DNA from 3 places in the Enterococcus sp. AZ170 genome. Region 1 is predicted to be linked to each of the others. Evidence: predicted binding sites of a transcription regulator. Region 1 holds the regulator's gene; each other region holds the start of a gene.

Region 1 (6,770 bases):
TGTTCCACGTTATGAGATGTTTCATCTGTCACTTGATTTTGTTTACTACTCATAGATGTTTCTTCACTTCCTTTTGCAGAATCATGGTTATTTTTCGTACATGCTCCTAAAGAAATCAATGTAATGATAGTTAGCACTGCTAATGTGATTTTTTTCATAGGATATCCCTCCATTATTGATATCTAATTATAAGCTATATTTTTGATTCCAGTCTAATATCATCCTTAGTTCTCTTAAAAAATAAAAAATGATTGAGACAGAACTCTTCGAGTTACATCTCAACCACATGGCTTCCATAAAAGCTGTAGTAGTCTGACCACCTTTAACCATTTCTCCGGTCATTGCCTGACATCGTAATTTCTTGTGCTAAATAACGAATCCGCTCCATGATTCGACGAGCCTTCAACGGCTCTTGTTCCCCACGCTGAGTCACGGTCAAGTGCTTTTCTAAATCCTTTAAATTTAGATTCGATGAAAAAAAAGTCACTAATTGTTCTTGCATCCGATATTGTAAAATCACACTAAGCACATCATCTCGAATCCAAGACGTCATTGATTCCGCACCTAAATCATCAATCATCAAAACAGGGGACTTTTTAACGGCATCCAATTTTGGGCCTACCATATCTTTGCCGATTGCTTGTTTCATTTCGACAGTAAAGGTTGGAAAATGAACAATCGTTGTAACGAATCCCCGTTCAGCTAAGCTGTTGGCAATTGCACCTAGTAGAAAAGATTTCCCTACACCAAATGTCCCTTGTAAATAAAGTCCTTTATGAAATTCTTTTGGATTAGAAGTGTAATCATTTAGAAATTTCATTGTTTCGGCCATCGCTTGAGCACGACCTTGAGATGCTGTATCAAATCTACTTAGGTTCGCTTCTCGCACATCCTTTGGCATATCCATGGCCCGAACTCGTTTACGAATTTCATCTTCTTTTTGCTTGGCAATCAGAGCTTCTGTCGGCACATAAGTGACATCGATATAATGGAAATTCAAGGTTAGTTTTGGCTCATATCCAGGTGCGATCATTGTTGGATCATTCAAATTATATTTACGTTTTTCTTGAACAAATTCATATAGTTTTGAATAACTTTTTCGAATATCATCATCTGACAAACGTTCACGATTTTCCTGAATAAATTGTTGAACATCCGTATCTTTCAATACAACTTCAACTAACTCATTGTACCGTTCGTTCATGTCTCTGTTTTGAATGATTTTTGACATTTCTTTCCCTACATCTTCCATTAATTATCGCCTCCTTTGCTTAAGAAATCTTGTATTTCTTTATCCAATCGCGCCTGCTCTTCTTTAGATAATTTTTGCTCCTCAACTGGATTGTCAACCCAATCTGGTAATGTTTCTTGGCGAATTGGTCGATTATTTTGACCATAGCGCTGTCTTGTTTGCTTTTGTTCTTTGCCTTTTTTAGCAATTTCTCGTACATGATCAATTGCTTTTTCTGGAGAAAAAATGCCACTTTGAGCCCATTCGTTTGCGATTCGATTCACATAATCGGCTTTCAATGTTGGTTGCTTTTGAATATTATAAACATAGTTGATCAAGACATTGATCACACTGTTTGGCAAGCCTGATTTGCTGACTAAATATTTAACTAAAGAGCGTTCTTGTGGAGTCGTATAGCCGCCACGCTCATTTTTCAATGCTTCCAAATAGTTTAGCGGAAAATTGTTCTCACTGTCCATGATCATCTGAATATCTTGCATTGAAAAGCCATTCATTTTTAATGAATTGTAACGGTATGTTTGTTGATCTTCAGCTGATAAATCAACTGTCTCATTTTTTTGAAACTGACTTGGTTTTTGTTTTTTATCAGGATCATAGGTCCTATAGACCGCACGCTCAAATTCTTTTGTGTCAATTTTTCCTGTATAATAGTCAAATGATTTAGAACAGAAATCGATCATGTCTAGTTCTGTAATTCCAAATAAATTATGAAAAACAAAAACTTCTTCTTTAAAACCAACATGATTATCTGGTAATTTGATACCCAGTTTTTCGATTCCTTGTATAAAATAGGACCAATCAAATTGTTCACTGACTGCACTTATTTTCTGTGCTGGACGGGGATCCTCAAAAGCTTGCTCCATTTGACTTAATTGGTTGCTTTGTGCCACAATTTGTTCTTCTTTAAATAGATAAGCATCTTTAAAGCCTACCGAAATTTCTTCAAAACCGTTCAAATTAATGAACTTTGGTTTGAACCGATCAAATAATTTATCTAATTTCCGCTGACCTACACTGTTTAAAAGTGTTAGCGATAATACTTCATCTTTAAAAAAACGTTCTGCTGTTTCAGGATGGTTCAAACGATATAAAAACAAAGTCCCCAGTTCAGCATCATTTTTTACAAAAGTACTTAATAAACCAATGCCTTCTAATTTCTTTCTAGCCAATTGAATTTGTTTAATACTCTTATCCATTATCGTAATCAATTCTGCGTGAAACAGCGACTCACTAATCCCAGTTTTTTCAGCTTCAGATAACAGTGTTAGATATAAACCAAAGGCATCCACACCGATAATAGGTTGGTATAAAAGGGTCAATATCTCTTGTTCCTGATTAGAAAGCGAACAAGCAATCGCCGCTTGAAATATACTTTTAGGATGGACTTCTTTCCAATTGTCTTTCAAGGAAAGACCTCCTTATTCATTTGTTGCATCGTCACTTGATGATTTCGCTTTGTCTACGATATCCTGCAATTCTTTTAGGAATACACTCATATCTTTGAACTGACGGTAAACACTGGCAAATCGAATATAAGCAATCTCATCTAGATTAACTAAATCTTCCATAACATATTCTCCGACTAACGTCGTTGAGACTTCGTTTTCACCTAAACTACGTACTCGATTTTCAACATTATCGACGATTTGCTCCATTTGTTCCATAGCAACAGGTCGTTTTTCAGCAGAGCGAATCAATCCGCGTAAAACTTTCTCTCTATTAAATTCTTCTCGATCCCCATTTTTCTTGATGACTAACAATGGCGCCGCTTCAATTCGTTCGAAGGTTGTAAAACGGTAATTGCAATTTTCACATTCTCTGCGACGACGAATTGCACGTCCATCATCTGCTTGACGACTATCGATCACTCGAGAATTATTATGATGACATCTTGGACAACGCATAGTGTTCACCTCGTTTATCTTATATTTTATAATATACATTATTTACGTATCTATATTATAACATGAAATGCTTGAGAAGCCATACATCTAGTAATAGTTCCACGAGAAATTAATGCTCATTTAATCCTGGTATTCAAAAAGAAAGAGTTGGAATAAATAATGAAAATTCCAATATAAAACATATTCATTTTTCTTTTTTTATTAAAAAAATCAAAAAAAGCGACAATAAGATTTATTCATCGCTTTATAATTACTGCTATTTAAAAAAAACATAAAATAGATAGAGGACTTATCATCTACTTAAAAGTTTTTTTCAGAAACCCATGCTTCAATTAACTTTTTTGTTTTTTCAATATTTTCTTGATTATCAAAAACAATATCCGCATTTTTTTTCTTTTCTTCAATCGATAATTGGCTTTGGATTCGTTGCAAAGCTTCATTTTCACTTAGATGATCTCTTTTCATCAAGCGAAGTAACTGGAGCTTTTCTGGAATATACACGACAGCCACTTGATCGACAAATTTGTCATAACCGCCTTCATAAAGTAATGGTATATCAACGATTATTAACGATGCTTTATCTTTTTTTGATTCGATTTCAGCTAAGATTCTTTCTTTTATACATGGAGACAGAATTTTATTGAGTATTTTTCTTTTTTGTGCATCGGAAAATATAAGTACACCTAGCTTTTTTCTGTTTAATGAACCATCAGAATTGATAATATTTGTTCCAAAAACCGAAACAATCTCAGCCAGTCCGATGCTTCCAGGCTCAACAACTTCTCTTGCTATAATATCCGCATCCACGATGGGGAAACCTAAATTTTTAAATACATTAACAACCGTACTTTTCCCTGTAGCAATACCTCCAGTTAAACCTAATATCAGACCCATCCATCAATTCCTCACTTTCAAGGTTTGACATTTTGGACAAAAATGCGTTCCTCGTTGAGCAACCTTGATTTTTTTAATCGGTGTCCCACATCTCGAGCAGGGCTTTTCTGTTTGACCGTAAACATTTAAAGAAATTTGAAACGTTCCAGCTTCTCCGAGAGCATTTAGATAGCTTCGAATTGTTGTTCCACCAGCCTCAACTGCACGACCGAGAACGTCAATGATCGCATGATATAAGCGCTCAATTTCTTTGGCTTTTAAGGTGTCTGCTGGCTGCTCAGGATGGATCTTCGCTTCCCACAGTGCCTCATCTACATAAATATTGCCCAACCCTGTCACTAGACGCTGATCCAATAATAATGGCTTGATTGCCTTATGATGCTTCTTTAGACCTCTGCGGAATTCTGATAATTTAAATTGAGAAGGGACAGGCTCAGGACCTAGAGCTAAAATCCCTTTATATAGCCCTGCTTGATTTTTTTCTACTAAAGTCATCCTACCAAATTTACGCACATCTAAGTATCTTAATTCTGTTTCATCAGTGAATGTAAAAATAACGTGAGTATGCTTATTTCGGTCATTCTGCGGATCATGGGTTTCATACTTTCCTTCCATTCGCAAATGAGAGACCAAATCATAGTTTGTTAATTTAAAAATCAAAAACTTGCCACGACGCTCCATGTTTTCAATTGTTTGCCCGATCAATTGTTGTGCAAAAACATCAACTTCTGGTGTTTCGATGATCCTTGGCCATAAAACAGTTACTTCTTTGATGGTTTTTCCAACGACTAATTTTTCTAACCCTTTTCTGACTGTTTCAACTTCTGGTAATTCAGGCACCTTTCATCGCTCCTTTAGAAAAAAAGACTGAAACCAACACAGCAATGTTTTTAACATTGTCGTTTAGTCAGTCTTTTCCACTTATTTTATTGCCTTATCTATTTAGCGTCATACCATGTTTTGCCCCAACTACTATCCGTTAGCAACGGTACGTGTAAAGCAACAGCATTTTCCATCACATCTTTAACTAAGTCATTTAATTTTTCTAACTCAGATTCAGGTGCTTCAAAAACAAGTTCATCATGTACTTGCAATAGCATTGTTGCTTGCATATTTTCTTCTTTCAAACGTTTTTGCATGTTGATCATTGCAATTTTCAAAATATCCGCAGCACTTCCCTGAATCGGTGTATTAATCGCTGTCCGCTCCGCAAATGAACGTAAATTAAAATTACGTGAATTGATATCTGGTAAATAACGGCGGCGATTATATAACGTTTCTACAAATCCTTTATCTTTAGCATCCCGAACAATAGCTTCCATATACTTTTTCACACCAGGATATTTTTCAAAATACGTATCAATATATTCTTGTGCTTGCTTTCTAGTAATACCAAGGTTTTGCGACAACCCATAATCACTGATTCCGTAAACTATGCCAAAATTTACAGCTTTTGCTTGGCGACGCATATTCGGTGTTACATCTTCCGGTTTTTCAATACCAAAAACACGCATAGCTGTGCTAGAGTGAATATCTTGACCTTCAATAAAAGCTTCTTTCAAATGTTGATCATCTGAAATGTGTGCTAAAACACGTAGTTCAATTTGAGAATAATCGGATGAAAAAATCAACCAATCATTTTCTCTCGGTACAAAAGCTTGACGAATTTTCCGTCCTTCTTCTAAACGGATTGGAATATTTTGTAAGTTAGGATCAACTGAACTCAAACGTCCTGTTTGAGTCAATGTTTGAACATAGCGTGTGTGGATCTTGTCATCAGGTTGAATCACTTTTAATAGCCCCTCAACATAGGTTGATTGGATTTTGGCGATTTGACGATAGACCAAAATATCTTCGACGATCGGTGCTTGCTCTTTTAATTGTTCCAGCACGTCAACTGCGGTTGAATAGCCAGTCTTTGTTTTTTTAATAACAGGTAGACCCATTTTTTCAAATAAAATCACGCCCAATTGTTTAGGTGAATTCAAATTGAATTCTTCGCCAGCTTCTGCATATATTTTTTGTTCGATTTCACGTAGTCGATCTGAAAATTCGATACGCATTTCTTTCAATCGATTCGCATCCACACGAATACCTGTGATTTCCATATCACCCAATATTTTTGAGAGCGGTAGTTCCATTTTATAGAATAGATCAGCTTGATTCTTTTCAACTAATTCTGCATCTAGTTTTTCAGATAGAAAATGAATAGCGTTGACTTTCCGTGCAAGATGGCTGAAAAAAGCCTCATCATCTTCTGGTAAGCCTTTTTTCGCACCTTTTCCATAAACTGATTCATCCGAGTGGATATCAGTATAACCATAGTGCTGCGCTACACCCTCAATATCCGCATTGTTATCATTTGTATCTAATAAATAAGCAGCTAATAAGACATCAAACGTAATACCTTGAGGTTTCCCAACGTAGCGGTTAAGAGACACATAGGTACGTTTTGCATCGTACACTATTTTTTTATATTTTTCTGATAACAGCCAATCAACAAATGGTTTGCTTTCAAATAATTCTAAACTGTTTGTTGTGTATACTTTGTTCCTTGTTCCCCACGCAACACCTACAATCGGTGAAGTATGGTAATTATCTTCCAACATTTCAACATATAAGGCCATATCATCGGTAAACATTTCTTCTGTGAATGTATCTACCACATCAAAATGAACATCTTCTAGCTCAACTACTTCTTCTTCAACATTCAATTTGCT
Region 2 (6,770 bases), 420 kb from region 1:
TATTTGACCTTGAGTCGACTCTAAGTGGTAAAATAAAGGAAATAATAATCAGAGAGGATTTTTTTATGACGTACAAAATCCACGAATTTTCAAAAATGACTGGCCTGACACCTTATACTTTGCGCTTTTATGAAAAAGAAGGCTTGATCACAGTGAATCGCGATCAGAATAATATTCGGATTTATGATGATCGAAACAAAGAGTGGATCGACTTTTTTCTTCATTTGAAAAAAACTGGAATGACGATCGAAGACTTGAAACAATATTTAACTTGGTGGTATGAAGGAGATTCTACGAATCAGAATCGATTAGATTTACTACAAAAGCAAAAGGAACTTGCTCTGAAAGAGATGGAACAAATCCAACAAGGAATTGAGGTTCTTGATTATAAAATCGAGGTCTATAAAAAAAGAGTAGCCGACCAAAAGAAATAACTTCAAATCACTTTAAATACAAAAAGAACCCGAAACAAAATGATTATTTCATTTTGTTTCGGGTAATAGTTCGTATAGAGCTAAAAAAAGCTCCTTCAGTTAGAATCAGTTCGTTATTTATTATAAATTTTTGGACCTTTACGCATATTTTTACGGTCATTTTTTGGCGTTTCCATTTGTTTCGAACGACCACCGCTTTGTTTTTTCTTGATTAGTTCAAGCATTTTCTTTTTTGTATCCATTTTACACCGTCCTTGTTAACAAAGTGACTGACTCGATATGAGTTGTTTGCGGGAAATTATCCACTGGTTGGACTTCTTTGACTTCAAAGCCTCCTTCAACAAGTAGGGCAAGATCACGTGCTAATGTTGCTGGATTACAGCTTACATAAACGATCCGTTTGGGCTTCGTTTCGATCAACGTTTCTACCAAACTTGCTTCTAACCCTTTACGTGGAGGATCAACGATGACAACATCTGGTTTGATGTCATTTTCGATCATTCGCGGTAAGACTTCTTCAGCTAACCCTGCTGTAAATGTCGCATTTGTGATGTTGTTTAGTTTTGCATTGCTTTCAGCGTTTTTTGCAGCTTCTTCAATGACTTCCACACCATAAACATGTTTAGCATCTTTCGCTAAAGTTAGTCCAATCGTACCAATTCCACAATAAGCATCAACCACTACTTCTTCACCCGTTAATGCTGCGTATTCTTTCACTTTATTGTACATCACTTCTGTTTGTTGGGGATTGACTTGGTAGAATGAACGAGAAGATATTTCAAATTTCAAATCAAAAATCGTATCGATCATCTTGTCTTCTCCGTGTAACAGAATCGTCTCATCTCCAAAAATCACATTTGTCTTTTTGGAATTGACATTTTGAACAATGCTGACAACTTCTGGCAAGGCTTCTAAAATATCAGGAATGATTTTACTTGTTGGGAATAATTTAGCGGTTCTCGTAATTAAAACGATCATCATTTCTCCCGTATGGTACCCACGACGAACAACGATATGACGCAAGTTACCAGTATTATCAGATTCGTTGTAAGGTTTAATACTATAACGTCTCATGATATCACGAATCTTGATGACTGCTTCATCAATGCTAGGATCTTGGATGTAGAAATGTTCTAAGGGAATCAAATCATGGCTATTTTTTCTGAAGAAACCAGTTTGCAGCTTGTCATCGATTTTTCTGACTGGAATTTGTGCTTTATTACGGTAACCCCATGGATTATTCATACCTAATGCATCCAATACTGGAACGTCTGGTAATTTTGCTACACGTTGCATCACGTTTTTCACTTGGTCTGTTTTAAATGTCAATTGAGCACCATAGGCTAAATGCTGTAATGGACTGATCCCAACTTTAGTAAAATTTGCGTCTTTAACTGGTACACGATCTTCACTTGATTTTAAGATAGTCAAAACTTTCCCGTAGCCGAAACTTTTACCGACTTTCAAGACTTTGATTTCGATTTTTTCACCTGGCAAAGCATTTTCTATAAAAAGCGGGTAGCCATCAACTTTGGCAACACCCATTCCTTCATGTGTCAGATCAATAATATCAACTTCGATTGTTTCATTTTTGTTCACTGGAAAATTATTCATAAGTCGCTCCTTCTTTAATGCACTTCTCTCATTCTAATGAAAAAATGCTAGAAAAGCAATAGAGAGATTGTTTCTACAATGAAAAGAGTTAAAAATTAATCTTTCCATTTAATTGATTTCAAGAAGTTTATTTTCGATAAGCTGGATCACCTGTTTTTTGGCTGTTTCACTCTCGATAAAATCATACTTATCTCCATCAATTTGGATTTTTGGGCTCTCATTGTATTCTTCAAACCATTTTTCATAACGGCTATTTAATTCTTTATAGTAATCATATAAAGAGGGATCTTGTTCAACTTGCTCATAGGGACGTCCACGTCTTTGAATTCGCTCCAACATTTTAGGAAACGATATTTTAATGTGCACTAATAAATCAGGACGTTTTTTATTTGCTGCATAAGGTAATTCTTGTAACATATTCTCTAATAAGGAATCGTAAACTTTTACTTCTGTTTCATTTGCTCTACCTAAATCAGCATTTAAATGAAATAATAAAGAATCTTCGTAGATTGAACGATCTAATACATTATTTTTATGAGAAAGTGCTTGTTTAATACTATCAAACCGTTTATTTAAAAAATAAATTTGTAATAAAAAAGCATATTTTTTAGGATCTGCATAAAATAGAGGTAATACTTCATTATCATCAACTGATTCATAAAAAGCCTCTGATCCTAAATATTCTGAAATGATTTCTGTTAAACTAGATTTTCCTGCACCAATGGTACCTGCTAAAACGATCACTGCCATCGAACTCCCTACCTATTGTTAATTATTTTCAGCCAATAAATCGTAACTCCTATCAAATGAAAAACCTGCTTACCTTGTTTATCATTTTTTGAGAGATGCGACTTATTTAATTTACTCTTATTTCAATTACAAGTCAATGTGAATACATCTCATTAATCGATTATGAGACATTTTTTATACAACATATCGTTTTTTTTTGATTACTAAACACTATATACAGTGTTTAGTATTTCATTTCATGATTCTTCTAACAAAAATATACGTAACCCTACTACAACAAAAAAGTATCTAAGACGCGTGTCTAGATACTTTTTTGCAGTTATCATGAATCAACCGATTTTTCCATTATTATCAATGTCTTCTTCGGTCAAACGTTCTACTTCTTTGACGAATTCTTTACTAGTTTCATGATATTCGTCCTCTTCATCTGAAGTCCCATCATAATCATCCAAGACAGAACCCATGATTGCATTAGACGGAATCGCATCAGCATTGGCAAACATTTCAATATGCTGATGTAAATTAGTGAATTCCATTGGTGCGTCTCCACCATATTCACCATCTAAATTGATCATCATACGACTATTTTCTTCAAGCGTCTGAGCATGCAGATGACTGGTTTTTGTATAGATCAAGCGATTGTCTTCTATGTGTTTTCCACCGTTAAGCATCAAGGCAGCTAAATGGAGAATTTCAAAAACATTCGCAGTTTTCACAATAATCAAAGAAAATTTTCCGTCATCTAGCTTGGCATCTGGCGCGATTTGTTCGAAACCGCCAACAGAATTCGTCAAACCTAAGAAAAACATTGATGCATTGCCTTCATAGACACCTTCATCATATTCCATTCGCATTTTGATTGGTTTGACCCGCGGCAGCATTTCAGCACCTTTTGCCAAGTATGCAAGATACCCAAAGATACTCTTCAGCTCTGAAGGAACCTCATATGTCAGTTCAGTTAAATGGCCCCCGGCAGCTATGTTGATAAAGTAACTATCTTTTGCTTTACCGATATCCATTTTAACTGTTTGATTTTTTTTGATTACTTCTGCCGCTTTGACGATGTTATCTCTAGGGATTTTTAATGCTCGTGCATAATCATTGGTTGTTCCAGCTGGTATAATCGCCATAGAGGGTCTTTTTTCTAAAGGAGCAATACCATTTACGACTTCATTGATGGTCCCGTCACCACCGGCGGCAACAATTAGATCAAACCCTAATTCAGCCACACGGTGTGCTTCATTTTTAGCGGAATTTTCAGCTGGAGTTGTCGCAAAAGCACTCGCTTCATAACCGCACTCTTCTAATACAGAAAGAATGTCAGCTAGATTTTTTTTGACTAGTTCTTTACCTGAAGTTGGATTATAAATCACTCTTGCTTTTTTCATCATCATCTGCCGCTTTCTAACGTTTTGCCAATTCTTCTTGTAATAATTTATTCACAACGCCTGGGTTGGCTTGGCCTTTCGTTGCTTTCATGATTTGACCGACTAAAAAGCCAACAGCGCGGTCTTTTCCGTTTTTAAAGTCATCGACAGATTGTTGATTATTATCCAATACTTCATTGATGATTGGCAATAATTGTGACGGATCTGATAATTGAACTAAGCCTTTTGCTTCAACGACTTCTTTGGCATCTCCACCATTTTCAATCAGCTCTTTAAAGACCTTTTTAGCGATTTTAGAACTGATTGTACCATCTGCAACTAATGTAATCATGCCAGCTAAATTGGCAGGGGTCAATTTAGTATCTGGTAATTCGATTTTTTCACTGTTCAAATAAGCAGAAACTTCACCCATCAACCAGTTAGATACTTGTTTAGCATCTGCTCCTTCATTTAGAGCGGCTTCAAAGAAATCAGACATTTCTTTTGTCAGTGTTAGAACCATCGCATCGTATTCTGGTAAACCGAGTTCTTTGATATAACGAGCACGACGAGACGCTGGCATTTCTGGTAAGCTGTGACGAACACGTTCGATCCATTCATCATCGATCGCAAAACGAGGAACATCAGGCTCTGGGAAGTAGCGGTAGTCACTTGAACCTTCTTTAACACGCATCAATAATGTTTTGTTTGTCGTTTCATCAAAGCGACGTGTTTCTTGTTGGATTTCGCCACCAGATAACAACACTTTCGCTTGACGTTTTTCTTCAAAAGCAAGACCTTTTTTGACAAAACTCATTGAGTTTAAGTTTTTAAGTTCAGCTTTTGTTCCAAATTCTTCTTGCCCATATGGACGTAAAGAAATATTGGCATCACAACGCATTGAACCTTCTTCCATTTTCACATCAGAAACGCCTGTAAATAAAATGATTGAGCGGATTGCTTCTAAATAAGCATAGGCTTCTTCTGGTGAACGCATATCTGCTTCTGAAACGATTTCGATCAGAGGTGTTCCTTGACGGTTTAAATCAACGTATGAATAACCACCATCACCGTGGATATTTTTTCCAGCATCTTCTTCTAAATGCACACGTTCGATACGGATGCGTTTTGTTTTGCCTTCCACTTCAATATCGATCCAGCCATCATGACCAATTGGTTGATCAAATTGAGAAATTTGGTACGCTTTCGGATTATCTGGGTAGAAATAGTTTTTACGGTCAAAATGCGTATCTTTCGAGATTTCACAATTTAACGCCAGTGCTGCTTTCATCCCAAATTCAAGAGCTTGTTTATTCATAACTGGTAATACGCCTGGATAACCCCAATCAATCACGTTTGTATTGCTGTTTGGTTCTGCTCCAAAGTGCGCTGGTGCAGGTGAAAAGATTTTAGAGTTTGTTTTTAATTCTACATGGACCTCAAGTCCGATGACAGTTTCAAAGTTCATTAGTCATTCCCCCCTAAGATCACAGGTTTTTTCGTATGGAAATCCGTTGCTTGTTCAAATGCATAAGCCGCTTTGTACATCGTACTCTCATCAAATTGTTTTCCGATGATTTGCAAGCCGACAGGCAATCCTTCTGAAAATCCAGCTGGTACTGACATACCAGGTAATCCAGCTAAGTTAACTGGAATCGTTAATAGATCGTTCATATACATCGTGATTGGATCGTTGATGTTTTCACCTAAACCAAATGCGACAGTTGGTGAAGCAGGACCAATGATAATATCATATTTCTCAAAAACAGCATCAAAGTCTCGTTTGATCAAGGTTCTAACTTGTCCTGCTTTTTTAAAGTGTGCATCATAATGTCCAGCACTTAAAGAAAATGTCCCAAGCATAATACGGCGTTTTACTTCTAAACCAAATCCTTCTGAACGTGAATTTACATACACATCTTCAAGATTTTTCACGTTTTCAGAGCGATAGCCATAACGAATACCATCAAAACGTTGTAAGTTTGAACTTGCTTCTGATGAAGCGATGATATAATACACAGCTACACCATATTTAGAATGCGGTAAACTAACTTCTTCTACGGTTGCTCCAAGTGCTTTAAAGGTTTCAGCAGCTTTAAGAACAGCTTCTTTAACGCCAGCATCTACCCCTTCCCCTAAATATTCTTTAGGTAAAGCGACTTTCATTCCTTTGATATCCCCAGTCAAACCAGCAGTAAAATCAGGAACTGAAGCCCCAGCCGACGTGCCATCTTTTTCATCAAAGCCACTGATTGCATTCAAAGCTAACGCATTGTCTTGTACATTTCTTGTCATTGGTCCAATTTGATCTAAACTTGAAGAGAATGCAATCAACCCAAAACGAGATACACGTCCATAAGTCGGTTTCATCCCAACGATTCCGTTAAAAGAAGCAGGTTGACGAATACTTCCGCCAGTATCACTTCCTAGAGAAACCGGAATTTGTCCTGCTGCTACAGCTGCTGCCGAGCCGCCAGAAGAGCCACCAGGTACTTTAGTGTGATCCCACGCATTTTTTGTTTTCTTGAAGTATGATGTTTCTGTACTTGCGCCCATCGCAAACTCATCCATATTCAATTTCCCAACAGGAATCATGTCTGCTTGA
Region 3 (6,770 bases), 560 kb from region 1:
TTTTTTGAAATCCGTTTCAGCGACAATAAAATCGGTTGGGGCTGTAATATTCACAGAATTCATCCCAATCGTATAAAGCGATGCTGCACCTCCGATCATTCCTAATGCAATCGCAATAAAAATAGTCACAAATGATAAGGTCGTTCCCACTCTTTTAATATGTACCTTCGTATTGCCCAATGCCAACATATTTAAGTTTCGATAATAATTCGATTTACTTTTCCCCAATAAATAGACAACTAAATACATTGTGTACTTAAAAAATAAATAGGTACCTAACATGCAGATAAACATGATTGCTATTGGTGCAATCAAAAAACCAGCAAAACCAAAAGCTGTCCGCATCAAAAATGTGGCGAAAGGGATCACATTATACGACAAAATATAGCCTATAAGGATCAATACTACGCCCAAAATACCCAAACAAATACTTAGAGTTGACACTTTATCTATCTCAGCTGTCTTTTTCCTTTTTTTGCTAAGTAAATCTGACACTTGATAACGATAAATCAACCAGCTACTTCGCAAAGATACTGCTAATAACATAAAAGCAAACGCAATACTTGTTTGAATCATCGAAGGGATCGAAATATAAAACAGACTTTCCACTTGTAAAAACATCGCCTTCGCTAAGATCATTGAGAATAGCTTTGAAAAAATAATCCCCAAAATAATCCCAGTGATCAAAGAAAGAGCCCCTAAAATCACCGTTTCGATAAAAAATAAAAAGGAAATTTGCTCTTTTCGCATGCCAATCAACTGATATAACCCTATTTCTTTCCCTCGTTTTAATAAGAAGAAATGATTTGCTGCAAACATAAAGCCTAAAATCATAATCACAACTAAAATACCGCCTAAATTCATGGCACCATCAATATGAATCTCTTGTTCTACTCTATTAGTTAAATTCCTGTTATACGTAATCGCACTAAAACAATAATAAACCACGACTGCAAAGGTCATGCTGACAAAATAAACAAGATAATTAAGAAATTGTCCCTTAAAGTTTTTCCAAGACAGATTAAAAATCATTGACCCGACCACCTCCGCCGATCGTCGCTTGCATATCGATTACTCGATTGAAAAATTCTTTCCTAGATCCTTGACGAACCACTTCTGAAAAAATCGCACCATCTTTGATAAACAAAATCCGATTGCAATAACTTGCTGTATACGGATCATGCGTAACCATCATGATCGTCGCATCATCTTGTAGATTCATATTCGTCATATATTGTAGTAACTCAGCGGCTGATTTAGAATCCAACGATCCAGTCGGTTCATCTGCAAAAATAATTGTAGGTTTTGTGATAAGGGCACGTGCTGCCGCCACTCGTTGTTTTTGTCCTACTGAAATGGCATTAGGATAGTCTGTCAATAACTGATCGATTCCTAAAATACTAGTAACGTGCATCAAGCGTTTTTCCATCTCTGCCAGAGGCATCCGGTCTACTGCCAAGGGTAATAAGATATTATCTTTTACATTTAGGGTCTCCATTAAATTGAAGTTTTGGAATATAAAGCCTAATTTTTTTCGGCGAAAATCACTGATTTGATTGCCACGCATTTTCAATATATCTTGTCCATCGATCCTCACAGTTCCAGTCGTTGGTAAAGTAATAGTTGAGATGGCATTCAGTAACGTCGACTTTCCAGCACCGCTTGGACCCATAATGCCGACAAATTCCCCTTGATCAACAGAAAAAGAAATATTATTTAATACTTGTACTTTATTACTTCGGTAACCATATGTTTGACTTAGATGATTTACTTCTAAAATTTTTTTCATACATTTCGCTCCAGTTTTTTCATTGTCCTTATTCTACCAATATTTTGTGTAACTGAACATCGTTTTCCCTTACAATTAAGTAATAATAAAAAAAGATTCATCAATCATTTATTTTTCAAGTCCAAAATGTTGTGACAATTTCCACAAACCTTTTAGGTAGTTGTTTTCATTATTTTTTCATTCCTCATAAACACTATATGTAGTTGTAAAGCAGGAATAAAAATTAAATTTCACACTACATATAGTTGAAAGATTCATTGAATTGATTTATGATAAGGATGGAATAAATCTATGAGGAGATGGGTAGTAATGATGGAAATGAAGTACACAAATAATCAAGAGGGTTCTACTGATTCGACCTTGCACACGATGAAAATAGTGAAAAGAGATGGACGGTTAGTTGATTTTGATGATCAAAAAATCTATGACGCTTTGATCAAAGCTGAACAAAAGATTCATGGTTCTTTAGACCCTCTTGCCCATGAACGTATTCAAGAAATCGTCGAAAGAATCGATCAAGAAATTTCTGACCGTTTCACTGAAGATGTGAAAATCTATGAGATCCAAAATATCGTCGAACATATTTTACTCGCTAGAAACGAATATGAATTGGCAGAAGAATATATCAATTACCGAACTCGTCGTGATTTTGAGCGGAGTAAAGCAACCGATATCAATTTTACCATCAGTAAATTAATCAATAAAGATCAATCTGTCGTCAATGAGAATGCAAACAAAGATAGTGATGTTTTTAATACTCAACGAGATTTGACTGCCGGAATCGTTGGTAAATCAATTGGCCTTAAAATGTTGCCAGCTCATGTTGCAAATGCTCACCAAAAAGGTGACATTCATTATCATGACTTGGATTACCATCCATATACTCCAATGACTAACTGCTGCTTAATTGATTTTAAAGGGATGCTGAATAATGGATTCAAAATCGGTAATGCTGAAGTTGAAGCGCCAAAATCGATCCAAACAGCTACTGCCCAAATTTCTCAAATCATTGCAAATGTTGCTTCAAGTCAATATGGCGGCTGTTCAGCAGACCGTGTAGATGAATTGTTAGCCCCCTTTGCTGAATTAAATTATCAAAAACATTTAGCTGATGCAAAAGAATGGATCGAAGGTTCTGAACGGCAAGAAGCTTATACTAAAAGCAAAACAAAAAAAGATATTTACGATGCCATGCAAAGTTTAGAATATGAAATCAATACATTATTTACCTCAAACGGTCAAACTCCATTTACTTCTTTAGGATTTGGATTAGGCTTGAATTGGTTTGAACGTGAGATTCAACGTGCCATCTTGCAAATTCGGATCAATGGTTTGGGTAGTGAACACCGAACAGCTATCTTCCCTAAATTGATTTTCACCTTGAAACGTGGCGTCAATCTAAATGAAACAGATCCAAATTACGATGTAAAACAACTTGCCTTAGAATGTGCCACAAAACGCATGTACCCTGACGTTTTAAATTACGATCGTTTAGTTGAGCTTACTGGTAGTTTTAAAGTTCCAATGGGTTGCCGCTCTTTTTTACAAGGGTGGAAAGATGAACAGGGTGAAGAAATCAACGTGGGCCGTATGAATTTAGGTGTCGTCACATTGAATTTACCTAGAATCGCTATGGAAGCTCACGGTGATAAGTCAAAATTCTGGACCCTTTTGGCAGAACGTTTAGAAACAATGAAAGATGCTCTGGTTTATCGCGTTGAACGCTGTAAAGAAGCTACGCCAGCTAATGCACCAATTCTGTATATGTATGGTGCTTTTGGAAAACGATTATCGAAAAAAGAATCTGTCAATGAACTCTTCAAAAACAAACGGGCTACTGTTTCACTAGGCTATATCGGGCTATATGAAGTCGCTTCTGCCTTTTATGGTGGTGATTGGGAACAAAATCCTGAAGCAAAAGACTTTACGATTGCGATCTTAAAAGATTTGAAGGCTCATGCAGATGCTTGGGGCAACGATTATGGCTATCATTTTAGTGTTTACTCAACCCCTAGTGAAAGTTTAACTGACCGTTTCTGCCGTTTAGATTCAGAGAAATTTGGGATTGTTGAAAATATTACAGATAAAGAGTATTACACGAATAGTTTTCATTATGATGTTCGTAAAAATCCAACTCCTTTTGAAAAATTAGATTTTGAAAAAGATTATCCACAATATTGCTCAGGCGGTTTCATCCACTATTGCGAATACCCAGTTTTACAACAAAATCCTAAAGCTTTAGAAGCTGTTTGGGATTACGCATATGACCGCGTTGGTTATCTGGGTACTAATACACCGATCGATCATTGCTATGAATGCGGCTTTGAAGGCGACTTTCATCCAACTGAGCGAGGGTTTGAATGTCCCCAATGCGGCAATCATGATCCCAAATCATGCGATGTTGTCAAACGTACCTGCGGCTACCTAGGCAACCCACAAGCACGCCCTATGGTTCACGGAAGACATAAAGAAATCTCATCAAGAGTAAAACATATGAAATAAAAAGGGGATCAAACCGGTAACTCCGACTGAAAAATAGGATCAATTGATTGTGACGCTTTTTGACACTAGCAGTTGTTATCTTTTTTCCGAAGAGTTGGTTTGTGTAGCTAGATTCAATAAAAAGTGGATCAAACCAATCACTTTAATAAAATCCAGAAAAAACGATGCCCCCTGTGGCTCTATACAGGCATCGTTTTTCTTTGAAAGAAGGATTAGAAATGAGAAATCCCAAACCACAGGAATGGTTAGCAACAGAGCTAAGTCAAAATTATATCGCCGATTATAAAGCGTTTAATTTTGTAGATGGTGAAGGTGTGCGAAATAGCTTATATGTCAGCGGCTGTTTATTTGCGTGTGAAGGTTGTTTTAATCAAGCCGTCCAAAACTTCCGCTATGGCAAACCATTTACCAAAAAACTAGAGGAAAAAATTATCGAAGACTTAGCACATGATTACGTGCAAGGGTTGACTTTGCTAGGTGGCGAACCTTTTTTAAATACAGAAGTTTGTTTGACTATAGTTGATCGAGTTCATCAAGAATTTGGACATAAGAAGGATATCTGGTCTTGGTCTGGCTACACCTTTGAGGAGCTGTTAGTAGAATCAGCTGATAAACTTGAGCTACTAAACAAAATTGATATTTTAGTTGATGGACGCTTTGAATTGTCAAAAAGAAACTTGAATCTACAATTCAGAGGTAGTAGCAATCAACGAATCATTGATGTAAAAAAATCCTTGGCTTGCGGGCAAGCTGTTGTCTGGGAAAAATGTCATGATGCCGAACAATCTTATGAACAAATTGAAAAAGCTAAATTGATTTAAAGACTATCCTTAGGTACTATTATTATCATTTAGTCCATAACTTAACCAATGGGGCCACAAGAGAAATCTTGTGGCCCCATTGGCTTTAGTTTGTCCTCCTATCAAATCATTCGCTCATCTTCTAAATGTATATTACAATAAAATAAACACTTACTTAATGATTAAAATCAATTAAAAATTTAGGAGGATAAACTTATTATGATATCAACTCTGTCTAACTCTTCAAAAAAGGCGATCATCACTGGTGCTGCTTCTGGAATTGGGTATGCTACAGCTAAACTATTCATTGAAAAAGGGTTTATTGTTGGCTTGATCGATGCTGATAAAAAGCGCCTAGCATCTATTTCGGAAGAATTTAAACAGGATACCGATGTCTGTTATTACCGTAGCGTTGATGTAACGAATGAAGTTTCTTTAAAAAAAGCGATCGATGAGCTGACCGATAGTTTGGGTGGACTCGATATTTTTTTCAGTAATGCCGGAATCAATGGAACGTGGGCTCCAATTGAAACGCTAAGTATTAGTGAATGGGACCAAACAATAAATACAAATTTACGTAGTACCTTTTTATGTACAAAATTTGCCATTCCACACATGAAGAAAAACGGCGGCTCAATTATTATCACTAGTTCTATCAATGGTACGCGAATTTTTAATAATTTTGGAGCTTCCGCTTACAGTGCATCAAAGGCTGGACAAGTAGCCTTTACAAAGATGGCAGCTTTAGAGCTGGCCCGTTATAACATTCGTGTAAATGCAATTTGTCCTGGAGCAATCGACACTGCGATCAATGAAAAAACAACTTACTCTGATGCCTTAAAAGAAGTTGAAATCAAGGTAGAGTTTCCAGAAGGCGATCGCCCATTAAAAAATGACACTGGAACAAGTGAACAAGTTGCTCAATCTGTTTTGTTTTTAGCAACTGACGCATCCGCAAATATTTCTGGCACAGAGCTTTATGTAGATGGCGCAGAATCTTTACTATAAAATACAATTCGATAAAAAAAAGTGGGGAGCTCAACCTAAAAACGGTTTTGTCTCCCCACTTGCTTTTTAAGTAATACTTGCCTTAAAAAAATCAAGAACCTCTGAACGAATTTTGCTGTGCTCTACAATTGGCTCTGGATAATCCTTTCCAATTGAAAGGCCATTTTTTTCTTGAAGAGCTAATGGCATCTTATTTGGTTCATGGATATATTCATTAGGTACATGTTTTAGCTCAGGGATAAACTGACGAATAAAGTCCCCATGATGATCAAATTTTTCACTTTGTCTCGTAGGATTGAAGATTCGAAAATAAGGCACTGCATCTGTACCTGTTGAAGCGGCCCATTGCCAACCACCAATATTACTTGCTGAATCATAATCAATCAACTTTTGTTGAAAATATTTTTCGCCCCAACGCCAATCGATCATTAAATCTTTCGTCAAAAAAGATGCGACGATCATTCGTAAGCGGTTATGCATCCAGCCGGTTTGATTTAGTTGTCTCATTGCTGCATCGACGATTGGAAAACCTGTCTGACCGTTTTTCCATCGTTCAAACAACTCTTGATTATCCTGCCATTTTAGTTGTCGATATTGTTCTTTGATTTCCTGCGTTTTTTGGATCGGATTCTCAAAATAAATCATATTGTAAAAATCACGCCAGCAAAGCT

The links. Region 1 encodes NrdR, which represses ribonucleotide reductase genes. Its sites were predicted from a motif close to ACACNATATATNGTGT; they were not measured.
Region 2: IGJ55_RS11780 (deoxynucleoside kinase) is a predicted target of NrdR. The motif match lies at 3,006-3,021, and genes of this name have one in related genera.
Region 3: nrdD (anaerobic ribonucleoside-triphosphate reductase) is a predicted target of NrdR. The motif match lies at 1,980-1,995, and genes of this name have one in related genera.

What each region holds. Positions count from the first base shown of each region.
Region 1 is NZ_CP172947.1:2,007,062-2,013,831, forward strand. It holds gene IGJ55_RS09680 (hypothetical protein) at 1-158, opposite strand, end outside; gene dnaI (primosomal protein DnaI) at 323-1,252, opposite strand; gene IGJ55_RS09690 (replication initiation and membrane attachment family protein) at 1,252-2,658, opposite strand; gene nrdR (transcriptional regulator NrdR) at 2,671-3,156, opposite strand; gene coaE (dephospho-CoA kinase) at 3,457-4,050, opposite strand; gene mutM (DNA-formamidopyrimidine glycosylase) at 4,054-4,890, opposite strand; gene polA (DNA polymerase I) at 4,989-6,770, opposite strand, start outside.
Region 2 is NZ_CP172947.1:2,424,862-2,431,631, forward strand. It holds gene IGJ55_RS11765 (MerR family transcriptional regulator) at 66-434, shown strand; gene IGJ55_RS11770 (hypothetical protein) at 548-676, opposite strand; gene rlmD (23S rRNA (uracil(1939)-C(5))-methyltransferase RlmD) at 678-2,048, opposite strand; gene IGJ55_RS11780 (deoxynucleoside kinase) at 2,157-2,798, opposite strand; gene IGJ55_RS11785 (diacylglycerol kinase) at 3,128-4,186, opposite strand; gene gatB (Asp-tRNA(Asn)/Glu-tRNA(Gln) amidotransferase subunit GatB) at 4,203-5,633, opposite strand; gene gatA (Asp-tRNA(Asn)/Glu-tRNA(Gln) amidotransferase subunit GatA) at 5,633-6,770, opposite strand, start outside.
Region 3 is NZ_CP172947.1:2,565,070-2,571,839, forward strand. It holds gene IGJ55_RS12390 (FtsX-like permease family protein) at 1-1,032, opposite strand, end outside; gene IGJ55_RS12395 (ABC transporter ATP-binding protein) at 1,022-1,789, opposite strand; gene nrdD (anaerobic ribonucleoside-triphosphate reductase) at 2,099-4,291, shown strand; gene nrdG (anaerobic ribonucleoside-triphosphate reductase activating protein) at 4,510-5,112, shown strand; gene IGJ55_RS12410 (SDR family oxidoreductase) at 5,311-6,099, shown strand; gene IGJ55_RS12415 (cryptochrome/photolyase family protein) at 6,166-6,770, opposite strand, start outside.